DNA from 3 places in the Shewanella sp. FDAARGOS_354 genome. Region 3 is predicted to be linked to each of the others. Evidence: predicted binding sites of a transcription regulator. Region 3 holds the regulator's gene; each other region holds the start of a gene.
The links. The regulator FliA, encoded in region 3, starts transcription of late flagellar genes. The targets are predictions, from matches to a motif close to CTAAAGNTNNNNNNNNNNNNGCCGATA.
Positions count from the first base shown of each region.

Region 1: the regulator FliA is predicted to act here: its motif matches at 1,584-1,610, upstream of CEQ32_RS05325 (VC2046/SO_2500 family protein).
Region 2: the regulator FliA is predicted to act here: its motif matches at 2,430-2,456, upstream of CEQ32_RS12640 (DUF5610 domain-containing protein).

Region 1 is NZ_CP022089.2:1,167,736-1,173,592, forward strand. Features, by position in the region: gene CEQ32_RS05315 (putative bifunctional diguanylate cyclase/phosphodiesterase) at 1-421, opposite strand, end outside; gene CEQ32_RS05320 (DUF406 family protein) at 609-896, opposite strand; gene CEQ32_RS05325 (VC2046/SO_2500 family protein) at 1,061-1,549, opposite strand; tRNA gene CEQ32_RS05330 (tRNA-Tyr) at 1,675-1,759, shown strand; tRNA gene CEQ32_RS05335 (tRNA-Tyr) at 1,799-1,883, shown strand; tRNA gene CEQ32_RS05340 (tRNA-Tyr) at 2,001-2,085, shown strand; gene queE (7-carboxy-7-deazaguanine synthase QueE) at 2,272-2,940, opposite strand; gene queC (7-cyano-7-deazaguanine synthase QueC) at 3,129-3,845, shown strand; gene rrtA (rhombosortase) at 3,842-4,456, shown strand; gene uvrB (excinuclease ABC subunit UvrB) at 4,605-5,857, opposite strand, start outside.
Region 2 is NZ_CP022089.2:2,803,570-2,809,426, reverse strand. Features, by position in the region: gene CEQ32_RS12655 (hypothetical protein) at 1-65, opposite strand, end outside; gene CEQ32_RS12650 (FMN-binding glutamate synthase family protein) at 211-1,701, opposite strand; gene CEQ32_RS12645 (phosphoglycerate mutase family protein) at 1,713-2,306, opposite strand; gene CEQ32_RS12640 (DUF5610 domain-containing protein) at 2,491-3,096, shown strand; gene CEQ32_RS12635 (ferredoxin--NADP reductase) at 3,206-3,955, shown strand; gene CEQ32_RS12630 (glutathione S-transferase N-terminal domain-containing protein) at 4,027-4,623, shown strand; gene CEQ32_RS12625 (hypothetical protein) at 4,630-5,049, opposite strand; gene CEQ32_RS12620 (Fe(3+) ABC transporter substrate-binding protein) at 5,265-5,857, shown strand, end outside.
Region 3 is NZ_CP022089.2:62,085-67,941, forward strand. Features, by position in the region: gene flhA (flagellar biosynthesis protein FlhA) at 1-1,668, shown strand, start outside; gene flhF (flagellar biosynthesis protein FlhF) at 1,680-3,059, shown strand; gene CEQ32_RS00335 (MinD/ParA family protein) at 3,064-3,945, shown strand; gene CEQ32_RS00340 (RNA polymerase sigma factor FliA) at 3,938-4,651, shown strand; gene cheY (chemotaxis response regulator CheY) at 4,699-5,082, shown strand; gene CEQ32_RS00350 (protein phosphatase CheZ) at 5,096-5,833, shown strand; gene CEQ32_RS00355 (chemotaxis protein CheA) at 5,849-5,857, shown strand, end outside.

The DNA of each region.
Region 1 (5,857 bases), 1.1 Mb from region 3:
GTTGCGCTCGCTCGAGGCAAAGCACCCCTTCGAGATGGCCATTAATGCGAATGCCAATCTCGAGGCTAGATAAAATTTGCCGAGGGATAAAATAGTTATCGACTAACTCTGTCAAACGCGGATCGATAAGCGTATTACTCGCATCGATATGGCGATGATTTTTGAGTTCATCTAAATAGCGTGGCAGCGTCTGCAACTGCGAAGGACGATGAGTGTCTTGTAGGGGCATAGCGCCAAATTGCGCCACTAGGGATTGGCTCGATTGGTCGGCGGAAAAAATCCAAACCGACACCAGAGAAACGGCTAAATTTTGGCAAAGTAGCTCAGTGGCTAACTCTGCGGTCTTAGTAAAATCACCCTGCTGTTTAGCCGTGGAATGCACTAAAGACTCTAATAAATGCTGATGCTGACGTCGCTTCACTCTGATTCCTACAAAACTTCGTGTTGGGTAAAACGGTACTGCTGCGACTAACACACTAAAGAAGCGTGTTAATAGAGCCTATTTATCTTTATTTTTGTTGATGCAGATTACACTATCTACATTTAAAACAGCAACATCGGCCACACTTTATTACAAATTAACCTCGACTTGTATCACAGGGGTTGCGCTATAGACCATTCTCTAACTGGAAAATCATTTTTTCGACACTGACATCAAATACCAGTTTGAGCGTCACACCCGTTTCACCTCGAGTAACGCTCGCTTGCGTGTGTCGAAAACGTGTCTGGGCACGCTCAACCATCTTTGCCGCCTCATTTTCCGCCTCGCCACCCGTAAACTGCAACTCAAGTACAGTATCTTGTTCATCAATCACTGCGCCTATGTCGACAAAGCTGCCGCAATCGGTACATGTGTCGTTTACTGTGGGGGTTTGTCCTGCAATGATACCTTTCATAGGGTTATCCTCTCTAATGGTCTCATGTTAAAAACTCAACATAAGCGACTCAACATTAATATCACTAACGACTAATTATAGGGAATGATGATGAGAGAGACTCTGGTATTGCTCACGCTTATTACCCGAAATAATACCTTTGATAATAAATAGCCTCAGTAGCACTAAGCACTGGCTAAGCGTGGGATCAAATTACGTTGGATCGCCAGTTGATCGGCAAAGTGCATGATTTCAACTTGAGGAGATGGCAATTGCCCCCGCTGACGCAAGCGAGTTGTAAACTCACAGTTACTTAAGGCTTCGGCCATGGCGATGGGTTCACCACCTCGGATCACTAACGCTTCCGGTCGCAAGGCCTGTTGCAATTGAAAAGCTCTTGCCCCTTGCTGCATAAACACGGCGCTATTGTCGATAATATGATTGTCTGAGGATAAATCCGCCACTAACGTTTGTTTTGGTGGTAATTCAAACTGACGTTGTAGTTTTTCGGCAGTATCGAGTTCTTTTTGCCATTGAAACTGCGCCATGTCCCTCGCGTCAGCAGACAATAGCGACAGCAACAGGGCAAACTCACCTCGCCTGTTGTGTTCGATTGCCGCATTTAAGCGGGAGCCAATTTGGGCTTCATTGATTAAAGGAACATCGATTTGCATAAAAAAACATCGCTAAAACAACTCGTTGTCAGTTAATCGACCAGTTGAACAAGAACTTTAGGAAAATTTTCATATTTAGACTTTACATGCCTAAGGTTTCTGACTACTATGGCGGCCGCAATTGAGGAGGGGTTCCCGAGTGGCCAAAGGGATCAGACTGTAAATCTGACGGCTCCGCCTTCGAAGGTTCGAATCCTTCTCCCTCCACCATTTGCACTAACAATTAGCGATGCTATAAAAGATACTCGTGGAGGGGTTCCCGAGTGGCCAAAGGGATCAGACTGTAAATCTGACGGCTCCGCCTTCGAAGGTTCGAATCCTTCTCCCTCCACCACTTTTATCTTCTGTTGTTCGTCAATCGTTAGTCTGCTGTAAACTTGCTTTACCCTTAAATCTGGCCAAGATTTAAGATGATTTTTAAGCGCAACTTAAAAGTCGGAAGAAAATATGTGGAGGGGTTCCCGAGTGGCCAAAGGGATCAGACTGTAAATCTGACGGCTCCGCCTTCGAAGGTTCGAATCCTTCTCCCTCCACCACTTCTTTCTCATCTCGCTCTATATATCGCTTTATTCCCTAAGTTTTCTTTCTAGCACTCCACCTTATCCAAAATTATTTTATCGCTTAGTTAAAACTATTGTCTTTAATTCATAGATTTTGCTGATAAAAAACGCCCCTTTCGGAGCGTTAAAGAAGAGTGCACAGCACTAAGTACTAAGTGGCGATTAATCGATATTTAAGTACTTATGGGTCTGAATCGATAAACGCCAGTTGCGGGCAATACACACCTTCATGGCTAATTCCGTCGCCCTTGGTTTCTGGCTGATCGGTTGCAGACAAATAGTTTTCCCTGACACATCAATCCCTTTGAGTAACTCATCGAGTTCGTCGATATGATGTTCGGTCGCTATCGGATGCTTTATCTCGTTGGCGCGGGTTAAGGCCTGCGCTAACACCTTATAACCACCTTTCATATTCACCTTGGGTGAGACAGTGACCCAAGTATCTTTATCGCACTTCACCTCAAAGGTGCCACTGGTCTCGATTTGAGTGGCAAAGCCGGCAGCATGGAACGTGTGAGTTAATTCATGCAGATCGTACATGCAAGGCTCACCACCAGTGATCACCACATGGCGCGCCGTATATCCCTTAGCGTTGAACGCCTCGATAAGACTCTGCGCCGTATGGTTAGCCCAGCGCCCCACGGAGCCATCGACGGTAATCACTTGTTCGGGTGACACCTTATTTTCCTCAAGCAGATCCCAAGTCTGTTTCGTATCACACCAAGCACAGCCTACAGGGCAGCCCTGTAAACGCACAAAAATGGCGGGTACTCCGGTAAAGACACCTTCACCTTGAATAGTTTCAAAGACTTCGTTGACTGGGTAATTCATACTAGCGTTCCGTTTTTCTGGGGCGGCAGTTATAGAGGATTTTAGCTGCAGCTGCAAGTTTTTACCGCTGCTAACAGAGTGATGCCAAGAGCCGAATGCCTGTCACCACACGCCAGCAAAAAGTTTTCAAGCCCTAGCACCTGGGTTACACTTACGCCCTATTTTTGTGTCACTCTAAAGTGGATCTTATGTCAGCATCAGTTTCAAAGGTCGTGGTCGTATTCAGTGGTGGACAAGACTCAACAACTTGTCTTATTCAAGCCTTAACACAGTATGATGAAGTCCATGGTATCACCTTCGATTATGGACAGCGCCACCGTGAAGAAATTGACGTGGCTAAATCCCTCGCCAAACGCTTAAACATCACCAGCCATAAAGTGATGGATGTGAGTTTACTCAACGAGTTAGCCATTTCTGCCCTCACCCGGGATGCGATCCCAGTGTCCCACGAGTTAATGGAAAACGGCCTGCCCAATACCTTTGTGCCTGGGCGTAATATCCTATTTTTGACTTTGGCGGGGATCTACGCCTACCAATTAGGGGCAGAGGCGATTATTACCGGTGTCTGCGAAACCGATTTTTCGGGTTATCCCGACTGTCGCCACGACTTTGTCCGTGCAATGGAATCAGCACTGGTGCAAGGCATGGATAAAAAGCTTGAGATCATCACGCCATTAATGTGGCTCAACAAGGCCCAAACTTGGGCGCTGGCCGATAAATACCAGCAACTCGATTTAGTTCGCCACCATACCCTGACCTGTTATAACGGCATTGTCGGTGATGGTTGTGGTGACTGCCCTGCTTGCCACCTTCGTAAACGAGGCTTAGAGGATTACCTGCAAAATAAAGCAGAGGTGATGACCTCGCTCGACAAGGCAACTGAAACGGGTAAACCGCAGGCGTGAGACTGGTGACGTTAACAAAACTCAGCCCCTATTGGCTGGCGCTTATCGTCAGTCTGCTCTGCGCGCTCTTGTATGTTGCGGGACTTTTTACCCCAAGCGTAGATACTCTGCTTGCCTATCGACGCAGCGATATCAGTGACGGTCAGTGGTGGCGCCTGATTACCGGTAATCTGCTACATACCAATCATTGGCATTTGCTGATGAATTTGGCGGGATTATGGGTAGTGCTGTTTTTGCACCACTTCCATTATCAGCTTAGGGGATTGACCGTACTTTTTATCCTGCTTTGTCTGTTTGAAGGTATTGGTCTGTATTTAGGTTACCCACAATTATTTGGCTATGTAGGCTTGAGCGGCATGTTACATGGCCTATTTGCCTTTGGCGCAGTGCAGGATATTCGCCGCAAAATGTACTCTGGTTATTTGCTGCTGCTCGGGGTGATAGTCAAAGTCGGCCATGAACAGTTCTATGGCGCCAGTGATGATGTAACCGCAATGATCGGCGCGCGGGTAGCCACCGAAGCACACTTAGTTGGTTTGCTCTGCGGATTACTGTGCGCGCTATTATTCTTTGTGTTCCAACGCTCGATACTAATCAAAGCTAAAGCGTAAATACTTAATTCTTCTTTGATGATCTAATCCAATAAAAAGCCGCTAAACACATTGTGTTAGCGGCTTTTTATTCAGTAAAACACCTTAGTGGCAGAACGTTAGCATCACAGCGTCGAGTCTCAACGCCTTGCTTAGGCGAGAAACTCATTTATGCGCTGATCAGTAATTCCCTTAAGCGTTTCACCTCATCACGCAAGGCCGCCGCCTGTTCAAACTCCAAGTTACGCGCATGTTCATGCATTTGCTTCTCGAGCTTGTCGATATCATGGCTCAGCTGCGCAGCATCTGCATGATAACGTTTGGCTTTAGGCTCAGCGACTCTGCCAAGGGATGCTTGACCATAACCCTTTTCAGACTCTCTGCCATCGTCCACATCCATCACATCGGTAATACGCTTGACCACGCCTTTTGGCACAATGCCATGCTCAAGGTTGTAGGCTCGCTGTTTCTCTCGGCGGCGCTCGGTTTCGCCCATCGCCTTTGCCATCGAGTTGGTGATGCGATCGGCATAGAGGATCACCTTACCATTAACGTTACGCGCGGCGCGACCAATGGTCTGGATCAGCGAACGCTCCGAACGTAAAAAACCTTCCTTATCTGCATCCAAAATACAGACGAGTGAGACTTCCGGCATATCTAAGCCTTCGCGCAGCAAGTTAATCCCGACCAGCACATCAAACTTACCCAGGCGCAGATCGCGGATGATCTCCACCCGCTCCACGGTATCAATGTCCGAATGCAAATAACGGACTTTGACGCCATGCTCATCGAGGTATTCGGTTAAATCCTCCGACATACGTTTAGTTAACGTGGTGACTAACACCCGCTCGTTTACCGCAACCCGTTTAGCGACCTCAGAGAGCAAATCGTCCACTTGAATGCCAACGGGGCGCACCTCAAGCTCAGGGTCGAGCAATCCTGTGGGCCGCACAACTTGTTCAACAATCTCGCCGCCACTCTTATCCAATTCATAGGGATTTGGCGTCGCCGACACATAAATCGTCTGCGGCATTAACTGCTCAAACTCTTCAAACTTCAATGGCCGGTTATCCAACGCCGAGGGCAAACGAAAGCCATATTCCACCAAGGTGGTTTTACGGGAACGGTCACCCTTATACATGGCACCAATTTGTGGCACGGTGACATGGGATTCGTCGATAACCAATAAACCATCAGCGGGTAAGTAATCGAGCAGCGTTGGTGGCCCCTCACCGGGGGCGCGTCCGGATAAATAGCGGGAGTAGTTTTCAATGCCGGAGCAATAGCCTAGCTCCACCATCATCTCGATATCATATTGCACCCGTTCGTGGATGCGCTGCGCCTCAATCAACTTATTATTGTCGAGCAGATATTGCTTGCGCTCACGCAGCTCTTGCTTAATCAGCTCGGTGGCTTCAAGGA
Region 2 (5,857 bases), 2.3 Mb from region 3:
CAGCTCTTACAGCTTGTGCTGGCAGTTTTGCTGTCAGACATTTGGCTTACAAAGCTAGATTTCACAGTGTTTCCTTAACAATAAATATGAAATGGTTTAATTCAATGCGTGTATCACGGATTTTACTCCTTTTGTGATACACATTCAAATTAGTTATTGCTGAATTAACTTTAGATGAAAGTCGTATGTTATGCGCTGGAAATTTATTAATTATTGATTGATATGGGAATAATATTTATCCAGTGAAACCGACAAGCCACTTTCAAGTACAATCCGCACATGGGAAGGTTTGAGCTGCCTTGGTTCTGTTACCCCACATGCATGGGCTATTAGCGCCAAGTCGTGGTGTAGATTATGGTTATAATTGGCAACTCGGTTAGATTTATCTTTTGGATCAAGTCCTTGCTGAAGTTTTTTATTGTGTGTGGTAATTCCAGTGGGACAAGTGTCCTTGTTGCATTGCAATGCTTGAATACAGCCTAAGGCGAACATATTCCCACGGGCTGAGGCGATAAAGTCGGCGCCTAAGGCGAGTGCCCAAGCAACCCGTGAAGGGACGATGAGTTTACCAGAGGCGATCACTTTGATACGTTTACGCAGTCCACGTTGAATCAATATATTGACCAAAATAGGTAGACTTTCTTTTAGCGGTAGGCCAACACAATCCATTAAAGGTTGCGGCGCGGCACCTGTTCCACCATCGGCGCTATCTAAGGTGAAAAAGTCTGGAGCAGATGCTTCTCCACGACGTTCAATTTCATCGCAAAAATCTTCAAGCCATGTTATGTCGCCGAGTACGGCTTTTATTCCTGTGGGTTTACCCGTTACTTCGCGCACTCTGGCAATCATATCCAGAATATCGCCAACATTTTTAAACTCGATATGACCGTTGGGACTGATGGAATCTTGTCCCTGTGGAATACCGCGAATATGGGCGATTTCCTCTGTCACTTTTACGCCAGGTAGGATGCCACCTTTACCGGGTTTTGCACCTTGACTCATTTTGATTTCAAACATTTTGACTTGAGGGTGCGCTGCAATTGTTTTGAGTTTGTTATCGTCTAAATGGCCGTGCTCGTTACGAACGCCATATTTGGCGGTGCCGATTTGAAAGACTAAATCACAGCCGCCCTTTAAATGATAAGGGCTTAAACCGCCTTCACCTGTATTTAACCAACAACCTGCCTGCGCCGCACCATGGGATAAGGCGGTGATAGCGGGGCGGGACAGAGCGCCAAAGCTCATGGCAGAGATGTGGCAAATGGTATTTGTGGTGTAAGGTTCGCGGCAATCGGCGCCAATAGTTAGCGGATGAATGGGTGTAATGTCCTCATCTTGGGTCGGAAAGGCGGTATTCATAAACATAATCGTACCTGTCGTGTCCAAGGGCCGGGTCGAGCCAAATGCTATCGTTCTATCGACATTTTTAGCCGCTCTATATACCCAGCTTCGTTCTGCGCGGTTAAAGGGGAGTTCTTCCCTGTCCTGGGCAAAAAAGTATTGTCTGAAAAATTCACCTTGTTTCTCAAATAAATATCTAAAACGACCAATCACAGGATAGTTATGGCGTACTGCCTGTTTGGTTTGCAATTTGTCAGCAAAGTACATGTAGACAATGGCTAGAGCGCCAAAACCGATAATGATTAAAAACAGCCCAGATAAGAGATCTAGTCCCCACATAAACCAATTCAATTCGTGCATCTTGTTATCCTCTATTCATTGCCGTAGCGGGTGGAGATCAAGCTGGCAGCTTGTCCATCATTAATAGAAAGTAAAAACAACTGGCTGTAATCATCTTCACTGATGTTGGGAATGTCTGGTCCACCGAGAGCCTTGATGATAAGTGGCACGGTGTTGGAGTGCCCTGCAATTAAGCTGTTACCTTTAACCGCATGTACTTGTTCAACAATATGTTGGATATGGGTTTCGAGAGGTTTTTTTGCCTCGAGCACAGTAATCGGTAAATGCCGTTCCGTTGAAATCGGTAATAAGGTTTGCTGAGTTCTTTGATATTGAGTCGCAATCAGCTGTGAAATGGGGGTACGTTTTAAGGCGCTGATAAGCGCCTGAGCACGTATATTGCCACTGGCTGAAAGGGGAGGATCGCCTGCGGGCTCATCAGCTTTTTCTGCATGTCTTACGATAATGATTAATCGATTATCGGCAATAGCTTGATTGATCGGACTAAGTCCAATGCTGGCGAAGAATAGCAGACTTATCAGTAATGATTGTATTAGCGTTCCTGAATTGAAACCGATTCTTCGATTATGCCGCAAAAAACCATGTACATACTGGGCGATTGCCATGCCTTATATCCTTATTTTATGGGCGTGTGCAAGAGTGGGGTTAGGATGGTATTGAATAAACAAACCTATTCTCTATTTGTATCATCGCATTAAGTATGAATGGTACTGCAATTTATAAAATTGCTAAAGTTGCTCAAATTTTGGTCGATAATTAAGTCTCCCCCAAGTTGAGTGGACTAGCATCATGGAAATCAATAACCCTGCACAGGTACAGAGCACTTCTTCGACCCACAGTAAATATGCTGAAAACGCGGCAAATAGTGATAAGACGAAAAATGTGGATGCCACCTCTAAACAGACGGCGCAGCAAACTAGTAAGCAGTTAATGAATCAAGCAATTCTATCGGCGCAGGAAGATGTAAGCCTAAAGTCGGGTGATCAATCTATGACCTTGCTTTATCGCGCAGCAATCGAAGCGATAAACAAAGAGTTAGCTCCTTCTATGGGCGAGAACGCGATTCAAACCGCCTATGATAACGGTGTCGATACGTCCCCCGAGGCCACTGCCGATCGTATTGTGAGTTTCGCGACGCAATTTTTTAGTGTTCATCAGCAGCAAAATTCGAATATGAGTTTTGACGAACAGCTCGACAGCTTTATGACCATCATTGGTGGCGCTATCGATAATGGCTTTAAAGAGGCGAGGGATATTTTATCTGGTCTTAAAGTGTTGCAGGGCGATATTGCCGATGGTGTGGATAAAACCTATGGGCTCGTTCAAGAAGGATTACAGGCCTTTAGGGACAGTTTTAATAAAAAATCAAATGAGACTCAAGCGACTAACACTTAATTTAATCCTGCATATCTTAACTCTTAAGCCCCTTACAATAAGGGGTTTTTGTTGTGTGAATAACCGTCTATGCTAGGAGCCTATTTAACGTTTTGCTTGAGGGCGAGTTATGTGGACTAGGGGACGCGTTATTGAACGTATTGATTGGAACGACAAGTTATTTTCACTGCGGATAGCGGTCGAGTTAGCTCCCTTTATTCCCGGTCAATTTATTAAACTCAGTCAACTGCAAGATGATAAGCGTATCGCTAGAGCTTATTCCCTTGTTAATTCTCCCGATAAACCCTATGCCGAGATTTTGGCTGTTGCTGTAGAGGATGGCCAGTTATCCCCACAATTACAGAATCTTACCATCGGTGATGAAATAGAAATCACTCCAACGGCAACGGGTTTTATGACCTTAGATGAGATCCCAAAGGGAGAATTACAAGGTCGGCATTTATGGTTTTTAGCCACAGGTACGGCCATCGGGCCATTCTTATCCATGCTGGATACCGCCGAACCTTGGCAGCGTTTTGAGAAAATTGTGCTTGTCTATGGTGTGCGCGAAGCTAAAGATTTAGCCTACCTCGATAAACTAAAGGCTTATTCGATGCAATATCCAGATCAGTTTATCCTGTGTTTAACTGTGACCCGTGAAAAGCTTGATGACGCATTGCAATGTCGTATCCCCGATGGCTTAGTCTCGGGTGAAATCGAGCGGAAAGTCGGATTAACCTTAAGTGCTGCGGATTCCCAGGTGATGATTTGCGGTAATCCTGGGATGATTAGCGGCGCCCAAGCGGCATTGCTTGATAAGGGGCTCTCGAAAAATTTACGCCGTGCTCCTGGGCAAATTACCGTAGAAAAATATTGGTAATAATGAGAGTGTTTAGCATCCGTTACCAACGTATTCGTTGCTTTATAGTTGTCGTTTAGAAGGATTTTTTGATGAAGTTGCTCTGCTCCCTTGCGTCACCCTATGCTCGCTGTGTTCGTAGCTTAATCCGTTATTTAGGGATTAAAGATATTGAAGAAGTTCTCGTTAATCCAATGGAAAATACGGCACAGTTGCTTGATGTTAATCCGTTAGGTCAGATTCCTTGCCTGATCACGAATGATGGCGTGCCTATTTTCGATAGCGAAGTGATTATGCGTTATCTGGACGCAGAATTAGGTTCACAGGAAATGTTTGGCGGTCAACCTTATAACTGGGTATTGCAGTGCCAGTACTCGATGATCAAGGGATTAATTGATAGCGCGGTGAAGTTGCGCCAAGAGCAAATGCGTGAAGATGAGGGGGTGAGATCAGCTTTTTGGACATCACGTTTTGAGCAGGCTCTGCTGCGTGGGTTGATGCAGATGGAGCATCAGAGCGTGATTACTCAAGCAACCATACAAGCACCACAGTTAGCGTTAATCTGTTTGTTGGATTATATGGATTTCAGACACCCTGAACTCGATTGGCGTAAAGTTGCTCCAGCGACTGCGATCTGGTTTAGCGAAATGCGTGATTTACCTGCGTTTGTAGATACTCGCCCACAATAAATATTGTCAATGGTCGGTTAAGCGCCGGCCTTTAGGCTTATCTCGGCGATTATGTTCACCAAATGCGCCGAAGAGCTCTTTAGTCATGCCGTAGTCAACTCGGCGATCGTTACCAGCTTGGCGCCTATCGTCATAGTGTTTATAGTGGCACTGACATTGGCTTTGGGTGCAGCCTTTGATTGGAATTTCAGGCGCTTCTTTTGACAGGAAGCGTTTTCCTTTAATTGCATCGACCTGTTTGCAGCAATTTGCTTCATTTTCAATACTCACGCAGTGGAAGGCATTCAATATCGTCGTTCCGTGCTTTGCTCGTTTTGCCAAACTCGTGGTTTTGGCAAACGACTTGTGCTGCTTTTGACTATTTTGGTAGGTCATAAATATCACTAGTCCAAGAATAGTAATGAAGAGTAGTAGCATGCTAAACATAATACCTCCCAACTATTTTTAAAAATTAAGATTCAGTTTAGTTTGGTTTGAGATAATTTGCCTTTTTATATCTTAAATTCATTAAAAACAAAAAGTTATACTAACTATTGCTCTCCTCAAGTCGATCAATTACTCTTGCGAAACTGATAACTATTATCATTTTTAATCTAAGAACGACTCACGTTTGACGTCATCATTTTGAGGAGAAATCGCGAATGAAATGGGTAACTTGTGCCGCTTTAATTGGGTTAATATCGGTTGCACAGTCTGCACATGCGGATGAAAAATTAACGGTTTATTCCTATCGTCAAGCATTTTTGGTTGAGCCCATCTTGAAGCGCTTTACTGAAGAAACAGGCATTGGCGTGAATGTGGTGTTTGCCAAAGACGGGATTGCCGAACGTATCGCCCGTGAAGGTCGCTTATCGCCCGCCGATCTAGTGTTAACTTCAGATTTTTCTCGTTTGGTCGAATTAGTCGAAAAAGATCTGACTTCTCCCGTGAAAAGTGAGCAGCTCAATAGCAATATTCCTGCGCAATACCGCGATCCGGATGGGCAATGGTATGCCTTGACGATGCGTGTTCGTAACCTCTATACGGCAAAAGATCGCTTAGGCCCACAAGCGATTAGTTATGAAGAACTCGCCGATCCTAAATACAAAGGTAAGATTTGTACTCGCAGCGGTAAGCATCCTTACAACATCGCCTTGGTGGCTTCGATGATTGCTCATCACGGTGAGGCGGACACGAAAACGTGGCTACAGGGCGTGAAAACTAACTTAGCCCGCAAGCCTCAAGGTAACGATCG
Region 3 (5,857 bases):
GGCCGGATTGCTGAGGTGAGTGCTCGCTTTACCTTAGATGCGATGCCCGGTAAGCAAATGGCAATTGATGCTGACTTAAATGCGGGCATTATTAATCAAGATCAAGCCAGAACCAGACGGGCTGAAGTCACCCGCGAAGCTGACTTCTATGGCGCAATGGACGGTGCGTCTAAGTTCGTTAAGGGCGATGCTATCGCTGGTATCATGATTTTAGTGATCAACATTCTCGGTGGTTTTATTATCGGGATTGTTCAGCATGGTTTGACATTCTCTCAAGCGGTTGAAATTTATACCCTCTTAACAATAGGTGACGGGTTAGTCGCCCAAATCCCAGGCTTATTACTGTCAATTGCTGCGGCATTGATGGTAACTCGCCAAAATGAATCTGGCGATATGGGTCAGATGTTGATGAGTCAGATGTTTGACAGTCATAAATCGCTAGGGATTGCTGCTGGCGTATTGTTCGTTATGGGGATTGTGCCTGGAATGCCGCACATGGCGTTTTTAAGTTTCGCCGTTTTAACGGGATGTGCGGCTTATTTTATATTTAAACGTAATGAGGCTAAACGTGCCAAAGCCCTCGAACAAGTCAAAACGGGCCCAACGGAAAGAGCCGAAAGAGAGCCTAAGGAACTTAGCTGGGACGATGTGCATCATGTTGACACTATCGGTCTTGAAGTGGGTTACCGTTTAATCCCCTTAGTCGATAAAGGTCAAGGTGGAGAATTACTCAGCCGGATCAAAGGTGTACGTAAAAAGCTTTCGCAAGAATTGGGATTCTTGGTTCCTGCGGTTCACATACGTGACAATTTAGACCTTTCGCCTAATGCCTATCGTATTTCTCTTATGGGTGTTGTTGTGGGTGAGGCGGATATTCGCCATGACTGCGAGCTCGCCATTAATCCGGGACAAGTGTACGGTAAGTTAGATGGTATTGAGACCCGTGATCCTGCCTTTGGTCTCGAAGCCGTGTGGATTGCCCCTGAACTGCGTGAACATGCCCAAACCTTAGGGTATACGGTAGTGGATGCCGCGACGGTAGTGGCAACTCATATCAGCCAAATATTGACGAATAATGCAGCAAAACTTTTAGGCTACGAAGAAGTGCAACAACTGATGGATATGCTTGCTAAACACTCGCCTAAGTTGGTGGATGGCTTTATTCCTGATGTGATGCCGCTCGGAAATGTCGTAAAAGTGATGCAAAACCTATTAAATGAAGGAGTTTCTGTCAGAGACTTGCGTACCATAGTGCAAACTTTGTTAGAATACGGCACTAAGAGTAACGATACTGAAGTGTTAACAGCGGCGGTGCGTATCGCATTGAAGCGCATGATCGTTCAAGAGATCTCTGGCCCTGAACTCGAAATCCCTGTCATAACTTTGGCGCCAGAGTTGGAACAGATGTTGCATCAATCAATGCAAGCAACGGGTGGCGATGGCCCCAATATCGAGCCAGGTCTTGCGGAGCGTATGCAACAATCCTTAGCGGATGCCGCTCAAAAGCAAGAAATGGTCGGACAGCCTGCCATTTTGCTAACGTCTGGTATGTTACGTGCGACCCTGTCTCGCTTTGTTAAATATACTATTCCTAATCTCAGAGTGATTTCTTACCAAGAAATCCCCGATGAAAAGCAAATACGCATCGTATCTGCCGTCGGCCAGTAGAGGACGCATAAGTGAAGATTAAACGTTTTTTTGCCAAAGACATGCGTGCTGCACTGGCCCAAGTGAAGGACACGCTCGGCTCCGATGCGGTGATTATGTCCAATAAAAAGGTGAACGGCGGTATTGAGATTGTCGCTGCCGTTGACTACGACGAGCCAAAAGCGAAAGCGCCTGCTGCCACTCCGACCTTTATGGATGTGAGTGATGACTTAGTTTCGCTCGGCGCCAAAGCGCCGATCCGCGCTGAAACTAAGCTAAAACCCTCGGCGCCAGCGGACTCACTCCAAGCCTTGCTTGAGAAGCAACAAAATCGTTTAAACCAACAACTCACGCATCAACAACAAGATGCTGAGCTTCCTGCATGGGCTAAAGGATTACAAGCCACCGCAGCTGCGCCTAAAGCTGAGCGCCGTGATATGGGCAATCCCTTCGATAAAAAGTCACAGAGTTCGCAAAAGCAAAATGCCGATCTTGAAGCCATGCGCGACGAGTTATCATCCTTACGTAATTTGTTGACCCATCAGGTTTCAGCATTGATGACTGAGCATAAAAAGCGTATCGACCCTGTCGGTGCCATGCTGGAGTCAAAGTTGTTGGAGGCCGAGTTTTCACCAGCGGTGGCAAACAAATTAGCTGCGCTGAGCCAACACTATACTCCTGCAGAATTAGTTCGTGCACTGCCGCAAAGTCTTGCTAATATGCTTGATAATCAAGGTGATGATATTGTTAAGCAAGGCGGTGTTGTGGCATTAGTTGGTCCCACTGGTGTGGGGAAAACCACTTCCTTGGCTAAACTGGCCGCACGCTTTGCTGCTCACCATGGTGCTGACCAAGTGGCATTGATTACCACAGATCATTATCGTATTGGCGCCTATGAGCAATTGGCCACCTATGGCAAAATCATGGGCTGCCCAGTCAAACAAGCCCATGACCTTGCTGAACTAGAGCAAATTCTGTATCAGTTTAGAAATCGCAAGCTAGTATTGATAGATACCGCGGGTATGGGCCAACGAGATATGCGGCTTTACCAGCAACTTGATAATTTAACTGCAAATAGCAGAATACCTATCCGCAGTTATCTGGTACTGTCTGCCACAGGACAGCGCCGCGTGCTGCAAGATGCTGTAAATCACTTTAAACGCATTCCCTTATCTGGTGTTGTACTCACCAAACTTGATGAATCTGTGTCGTTAGCGGGCGCATTAAGTGTGTTGATCCAAAGTGGATTGCCATTAAGTTATGTTACGGATGGGCAGCGAGTGCCCGAAGATATGAAAGTTGCTGATACTTTGATGCTCGCTGAGCAAGCATTAGCGGCCTTAGAAAACACAGAACAACAATCGTTACCAGACACAGCGTGGTCAGATAATATGACCTGTGCATTTGAGTAGAGTTATGACCCTGGATCAAGCAAGTGGTTTACGTATGATGAATCAACCCTATAACGAAAAAGTGAAAGTAATCGCGGTTACGGGTGGTAAAGGTGGTGTGGGTAAAACCAGCGTATCCATCAATACTGCCGTAGCATTAGCCGAGAAGGGCAAGCGTGTCTTAGTGCTTGATGCTGACCTTGGCTTAGCAAACGTCGATGTCATGTTAGGGATCCGTGCTGAACGTAACCTTTCCCATGTATTGTCTGGCGATGCTGAGTTAGATGACATTATTGTCCGGGGGCCTAAAGGTATTGGGATTGTGCCAGCCACATCGGGTACTCAGGGAATGGTAGAGCTAAGTCCTGCGCAACATGCGGGCTTAATTCGTGCTTTCAGTGAGATGCGCACCCAGTTTGATATTCTCATCGTGGATACTGCCGCGGGGATTTCTGACATGGTACTCAGTTTCTCCCGCGCGTCACAGGATGTGTTGGTTGTTGTTTGTGACGAACCAACGTCTATTACTGACGCCTATGCGTTAATCAAAATCCTCAGCCGTGAACACGGCGTCTTCCGCTTTAAAATTGTTGCAAATATGGTGCGTAGTTTACGCGAAGGTATGGAATTGTTTGCTAAACTCAGTAAAGTGACCGACAGATTCTTGGACGTGGCACTTGAATTAGTTGCGACCATTCCATTTGATGAAAATTTGCGTAAATCGGTTCGCAAGCAAAAGTTAGTGGTTGAAGCTTATCCTAAGTCTCCCGCTGCAATTGCTTACCAAGGCCTAGCGAATAAAATTATGAGCTGGCCAGTACCACAGCAACCTGGTGGGCATTTGGAGTTTTTCGTTGAGCGCTTAGTTCAACGACCAGATTTTCAAGAGGAAAAAACGAGTGAATAAAGCCGCAGCGTATACTTGTTTAGACAATAAAACGTCAATCGTTGAACAGTATGCACCGTTGGTTAAAAGAATTGCACATCACTTGCTCGCCAGATTACCTGCCTCTGTGCAGTTAGATGACCTGCTACAGGCGGGGATGATGGGATTATTAGAAGCATCATCTAAGTTTGATGGCGGTAAAGGTGCAAAGTTTGAAACCTTCGCCGGCATAAGGATCCGTGGCGCCATGTTGGATGAAATCCGCCGTGGCGATTGGGTTCCTCGTTCTGTCCACCGAAATAATCGTCGAGTTGCCCAAGCTATTGATGAATTAGAGCAAGTGCTAGGTCGTGATGCGCGCGACACAGAAATTGCAGAAAAACTTGATATGACGCTCGATGAGTACCATCATATTCTTAACGATGTTTCTGTTGGTAAAATCATAGGGATAGAAGACTTAGGCGTATCACAGGATATACTCACTACAAGCGATGATATTAGCGATGGTACGTTTGAGGTCTTGGCAGAAACCCAGTTTCATTCTGCACTTGTTGAGGCGATAAAATTATTGCCCGAAAGGGACGCGCTAGTGCTATCGTTATACTACGATGAAGCATTGAATTTAAAAGAGATTGGCGCCATTCTTGAGGTAAGCGAATCGCGTGTTAGCCAGATATTAAGTCAGGCAATGTTGCGACTCAAAGGCAAACTCAAGCATTGGACATAAGTATAATTATTAATTGAGCACTGAATGTCAGCTCACCGGAGGAAACCTTGGACAAGAATATGAAGATTCTCATCGTTGATGACTTTTCGACAATGAGACGTATCATCAAGAACTTGTTGCGAGACTTGGGCTTTAACAACACCCAGGAAGCGGACGATGGCTCAACCGCCTTGCCAATGTTGCAAAAAGGCGATTTTGATTTTGTCGTTACAGACTGGAATATGCCAGGCATGCAGGGTATCGATTTACTTAAAGCCATTAGGGCCGATGACTCCTTGAAGCATCTACCGGTATTAATGGTCACTGCCGAGGCAAAACGTGAACAAATTATTGCTGCTGCACAAGCGGGTGTGAATGGGTATGTGGTAAAGCCTTTTACCGCAGCAACATTGAAAGAGAAGCTAGATAAAATATTTGAACGACTCGCTTAAGCAGGGATGAGCTATGAAGTCACATACATCAGGGCTCATCACGCTCGAGCATGCTCAGCGTTTAGTCGAACTGTTAAGCGCGAATGAACAAAATCAAGCTGATGATTTATTAAGAGAACTGGCAGCTCCTCTTCAGAGGGAACTTTTTGATGAGGTAGGCAAACTCACTCGCCAATTGCATAGCGCTCTTATGGATTTCCAAATCGATAATCGGTTAGTTGAGTTAGCCAATACAGAAATACCCGATGCTAAGGAACGGCTAAGTTATGTCATTGACATGACTGAACAAGCTGCAAATAAGACTATGGATGCTGTTGAGGAGTGCTTGCCGTTAGCGAATGCATTAACCGCGAACATCCAACAAGTGATGCCATCGTGGGACAAATTAATGCGTCGTGAAATTGCCCTCAGTGATTTTAAGGTGCTTTGCCATAACGTTCAGCATTTGATGTCGCGAAGTGAATTGGACTCAAACCGATTACGCGAATTGCTCAACCAAATATTGATGGCGCAGGATTTTCAAGACCTGACTGGACAAATGATCCGCAGGGTAATCGATCTAGTGATGGAAGTTGAAAGTAATCTGGTGTCTATGCTGACGGTGTTTGGTGAGCAGCCAATAATTGAGAGTCAGATTACTCAGAAAAATAATATTGAAGCTGAAGGGCCGATAATGAATGCCGAGCTTCGTCAAGATGTAGTAACAGGTCAAGACGAAGTGGATGATCTGCTATCGAGTCTGGGTTTCTAACTGGGAGTCAATTTGATGGCCTTT